One region of the Chromobacterium sp. CV08 genome, then DNA from elsewhere that is predicted to be linked to it. Evidence: riboswitches for the same ligand, from Rfam matches in the RefSeq annotation. Region 1 holds a riboswitch; the other holds the start of a gene.
What was found. A riboswitch is a leader RNA that binds a small molecule or an ion and turns the genes downstream of it on or off. The one in region 1 is predicted to bind thiamine pyrophosphate.
Positions count from the first base shown of each region.

Region 2: linked by a shared signal. The riboswitch ahead of WNM05_RS08565 (thiamine ABC transporter substrate-binding protein) and the one ahead of thiC (phosphomethylpyrimidine synthase ThiC) in region 1 are both predicted to bind thiamine pyrophosphate.

Region 1 covers NZ_CP150453.1:243,862-246,322, reverse strand. The annotation lists gene thiC (phosphomethylpyrimidine synthase ThiC) at 1-1,199, opposite strand, end outside; TPP riboswitch at 1,301-1,448, opposite strand; gene WNM05_RS01150 (protein-L-isoaspartate O-methyltransferase family protein) at 1,768-2,427, shown strand; gene WNM05_RS01145 (rhodanese-like domain-containing protein) at 2,430-2,461, shown strand, end outside.
Region 2 covers NZ_CP150453.1:1,776,018-1,778,478, forward strand. The annotation lists gene WNM05_RS08560 (DUF1800 domain-containing protein) at 1-814, opposite strand, end outside; TPP riboswitch at 937-1,031, shown strand; gene WNM05_RS08565 (thiamine ABC transporter substrate-binding protein) at 1,077-2,093, shown strand; gene WNM05_RS08570 (GNAT family N-acetyltransferase) at 2,122-2,461, shown strand, end outside.

The sequences.
Region 1 (2,461 bases):
AGCTGGGCCTCGTCGTTGGCGTCCCAGGCGCTGCCCGGCCGCAGGCCGTCGCCGAGGCTGAAGGCCACGTCGTAGGCCTTCATGATTTCGCAGATGTCCTCGAAATGGGTGTAGAGGAAATTCTCGCGGTGGTGGGCCAGACACCACTTGGCCATGATGGAGCCGCCGCGCGACACGATGCCGGTCATCCGTCCCGCCGTCATCGGCACATAGGCCAGCCGCACGCCGGCGTGGATGGTGAAGTAGTCGACGCCCTGTTCGGCCTGCTCGATCAGCGTGTCGCGGAAGATCTCCCACGTCAGGTCCTCGGCCTTGCCGTTCACCTTTTCCAGCGCCTGGTAGATGGGCACGGTGCCGATAGGCACCGGCGAGTTGCGCAGTATCCACTCGCGCGTCTCGTGAATGTTCTTGCCGGTGGACAGGTCCATGATGGTGTCGGCGCCCCAGCGTATGCCCCAGGTCATCTTGTCGACTTCCTCGGAAATCGACGAGGTGACCGCGCTATTGCCGATATTGCCGTTGATCTTCACCAGGAAATTGCGGCCTATGATCATAGGCTCGGATTCCGGGTGATTGATGTTGGCCGGGAGGATGGCCCGGCCGGCGGCGATCTCGTCGCGGACGAATTCCGGCGTGATCTCGTCCGGCAGCCGGGCGCCGAAGCCCTGGCCCTGGTGCTGGCGCGTCATCAGATCCAGCAGCCGCCGGTTGCCGGTGGCCTCCAGCGAGGCCACATAGGCGCGGCGGTTCAGATTCTCCCGGATCGCGACGAACTCCATCTCCGGCGTGACGATGCCGCGGCGCGCGTAATGCAGCTGGGTGACGTTGCGGCCGTCCCTGGCGCGCCGCGGCTTGCGCTGCAGATTGAAGCGCAGCTCGGCGAGCTTGGGATCGGCTTCGCGGGCGCGGCCGTATTCGCTGCTGAGGCCGTCCAGCTGCTCGCAGTCGCCGCGTTCGGCTATCCAGGCGGCGCGCAGCGGCGCGAGGCCGCTCTGGATATCGATGCGGACGGCCGGGTCGCTGTACGGACCGCTGGTGTCGTAGACGAAGATGGGCGGGTTCTTCTCGCCGCCGAACTGCGTCGGCGTGTCGGCCTGTACGATCTCCCGCATCGGCACGAGCAGGTCCGGGCGGCTGCCCTCGACATGGATCTTGCGGGAATTGGGCAGCGGCTGAATGGCGGCGGCGTCGACCACCATCTGCTTGTTGACGGGCGCGTTCATCGGGCGGTTCTCCAAAAGCGATGAAACGGCGCAAGGAGCGATCCGGACGAACCGGCTGCGGGATATGGCGCGGCCATAGAGGGCAGGTGACGCTTCCCTACGCCGGTATTATCCGGGTCAGGTTCCAAGGGTATTTCTCACCCGCGCCTTGCCATCCGAGCCCATGACCTACACTTCGGTAGTCATCGGCGTCGAACGCCAGGCGCAGGACCCCTAGCGATGCTGTGTGAAGGTAAGGCAAATATGGGATAATCGCAAGCAATCTGGATTGCTGACAAAGCATCTCGTACTGATGACGAGGCGCCCTTGCAGGGCAGGAGGGTGGCATGCGTGCGAATTTTCAATTCGCTCAGCGGAGCGATTGGGATTCAATGGTCAGGCTGCGGACTCCGGCACTTATGTGGAGAGGCCCGGCTTTGCCGGATCCTGTAAAATCGCCCCCATTCACTTTGTCAGCAGCCTGTATCGTCATGACTCGAGTCCTTGCCGCCGCCGATGTCCCGCGCGGACGGAGCGGACTCCCAGCCCTCCGGAGTTTAAGTTGATGGATTTTGAAAAAACCCGTTTCAACATGGTCGAACAACAGATTCGCCCGTGGGACGTCCTGGATGCCGCCGTGCTGGATCTGCTGTTTCACGTGAAACGCGAGGACTTCGTCGCCGACAACCAGCGCCAGCTGGCCTTCGTCGATACCGAACTGCCGCTGCCGAACGGCGGCAAGATGCTGCAGCCGAAGATGGAAGCCCGACTGGCGCAGGACGCCGCGATCAAGCCGACCGACAAGATCCTGGAGATCGGCACCGGCAACGGCTACCTGACCGCGCTGCTGGCCAAGCTCGGCAAGCAGGTTGTCAGCGTCGAAATCGATCCGGCGCAGAAGGAACGCGCCGCCGCCAGCCTGAAGAAGGCCGGCATAGACAACGTCACCCTGGTCGAAGGCGACGGCGTGCTGGGCCTGCCGGCGCAAGCGCCGTACGACGTGATCGTCGTCGCCGGCTCGCTGCCGGTGGTGCCTCAGCAGCTGAAGGACCAGCTGGCCGTCGGCGGCCGCCTGATCCTCGTCGTCGGCGACCTGCCGGTGATGAGCTGCATGCTGATCGAACGCCTGTCGGATGCCACCTTCCGCGAAACCGCGCTGTTCGAAACCTGTATCGGCCGCCTGCGCAACTACCAGGCTGTCGAGCCGGTCCGTTTCAGCTTCTGATCATGCTGCGCGAAATCACCGCACCGGAACTGGC
Region 2 (2,461 bases), 1.5 Mb from region 1:
TGTTGGCGACGAAGACGGCGGTGCCGGGCTGCTGCAGCAGCAGCTCGATCACGTCGTCGCCGTCGAAATTGCCGCGCTGGCCGAAGATGAGCTTTTCGCCGGTGTCGCGCAGCCGCGGGCGGACGATGAACTGGTCGTCGCGGTCCAGGCCCCAGCCGGTGAAGGCGCGCGCCGCCTCGCGGATGTCCTGCTCGCTGTAATGGCCTTCGCCCAGCGTGAACAGCTCCATCACCTCGCGGGCGAAGTTCTCGTTGGGCTGTTCCTTGCGGTTGTTGGCGGTGTCCAGGTAGCGCATCATCGCCGGGTCGCGCGCCACCGCGTGCAGCAACTGGCCGAAGTCGCCGAGCGCGTAGTGCCGCAGCAGCAGGTTCTGCTGGTACATCATCTGCGGCGAGCGCACCTTGTCCAGCGCCGACACGAAATGGTTGTGCCAGAACAGCGTCATCTTCTCGGTCAGCGGCGACGGCGTGTCGCGCATCTCGGTCAGCCACCAGCTGCGCAGCTCGACGGCGTGCTGGTTGCGCTCCTGCTGCAGCGCCTTCTTCTGTTCCTCGGAGAGGCCCGGCTGTCCGGGACGTTCGAACGGCTCATTGGCCCAGCCGGGCGGCGCGGTGACCGGCTGGCTGCGGACGCCGGCCAGGATCTTGTCGACGGCGGCTTCGCGGCTCAGCGGCGCCAGCGCGGCGATCTGCGCCGGATTGGCGCCGAAGCCGGTGCGCAGCAGCAGGTGGCGGGCGCCGTCGACGCCGATGTCGGCCAGCGCCGTCAAAGGCAGGCCGAGCAGGGCGGAGGCGAGCACTATGGTTTTGATCATCCAGATTCACCACGGCATGCGGAATGACTATTCGACCGTCAGCATAGCCGTCGGTTTTCGCTGCGGTATTAAGCGAGGGGGTCAGAGTGTTAAGTTGTTTGCTCATCTGGGCTATACTGGCGCCCTGTCACCGGGGGTGCCCGCAACGCGGGCTGAGAGACACCCTGAGAACCTGATCTGGGTCATGCCAGCGGAGGGAGCGTGATGCGCGGGCGCCGTCCCGCCGGCCCGCTTGCTCCGTCGTCCACGCACGGAGAGTTTGATGAAGTTCATTCCCACGCTTGTCGCCGCCGCCCTGGGCCTGTCCGGCCTGTCCGTCCACGCCGCCGAACTGCGCGTGCTGGCGCACAGCTCGTTCAGCGTCGACAAGCCGCTGCTCGCCGCCTTCGAGAAGGAGACCGGCGCCAAGGTGTCCATCATCAAGGCCGGCGACGCCGGCGAGATGGTCAACAAGTTGATCCTGACCAAGTCCAATCCGATCGCCGACGTGGTGTTCGGCCTGGACAACAGCCTGATGGGCAAGGCCGAGCAGGCCGGCGCGCTGGCGCCGCTGCCGGCGGAGTTGGCGAAGGGCGGCAAGGTGAGCCTGCCGGGCGCCGCCGCCGTCGACTACGGCTATGTGACGCTGAACTACGACAAGGCCTGGTTCGCCAAGAACAAGCTGCCGCTGCCGAAGAGCCTGAACGATCTGGCGCTGCCGGCCTACAAGAATCTGCTGGCGGTCGAGAATCCTGCCACCTCCAGCCCCGGCCTGGCTTTCCTGGCCGCGACCATACACGCCTTGGGCGAGGACAAGGCCTTCGCGTTGTGGGGCAGGCTGCGCGACAACGGCGTCAAGGTCAGCAAGGGCTGGACCGAGGCCTATTACACCGATTTCTCCAAGAACGGCGGCGGGCGGCCCATCGTGGTCAGCTACGCCACCAGCCCGGCGGCCGAGGTGTTCTACAGCAAGGAAAAACTGAACGAAGCGCCGACCGGCAATCTGCTGTTGCCGGGTACGGTGTTCCGCCAGGTCGAGGGCGCGGCGCTGGTCAACGGCGGCAAGGAGGCCAAGCTGGCCGAGCGCTTCATCGCCTTCCTGCGCTCGGACACGGTACAGAAGGACATCCCGACGCGGATGTGGATGTATCCGGTGTCGGAGCGCGTCGCGCTGGACCCGGTGTTCAGGCACGCGCCGCAGCCGTCGGCGCACGACACGCCGGACAACGCGACGCTGGCCGCCAAGCAGCGCGGCTGGATTGCCCGCTGGACGCGGGTGGTGCTGAAATCGGGCGTCTGAGCCGCTGTCCCATCATCGCGGAGCCTCAATGAAGATAAACGACATCGTCAGTTCCCGGCTGATCCTGCGCCATCTGGACGCCGATTGCCTGCGGGCCTGCCTGAGCGGCGACGCAGTCGCCGCCGCCGAGCGCCTGGGCGCCCGGCCGGCCGAAAGCTGGCTGGAGGAGGCGGCGCTGATGGAAGTCCGCCTCGCCGACATGGCCGAAGAGCCGCGCTACGCGCCGTGGTCGGTGCGGGCGCTGCTGCGTCGCGACGATCTGGCCATGGTCGGCCACATCAACTTCCACACCTTGCCCGGCCACCCGTATCTGAACGGCTACGGCGACGTCGAGCTCGGCTATACGGTCTACCCGGCCTTCCGCCGCC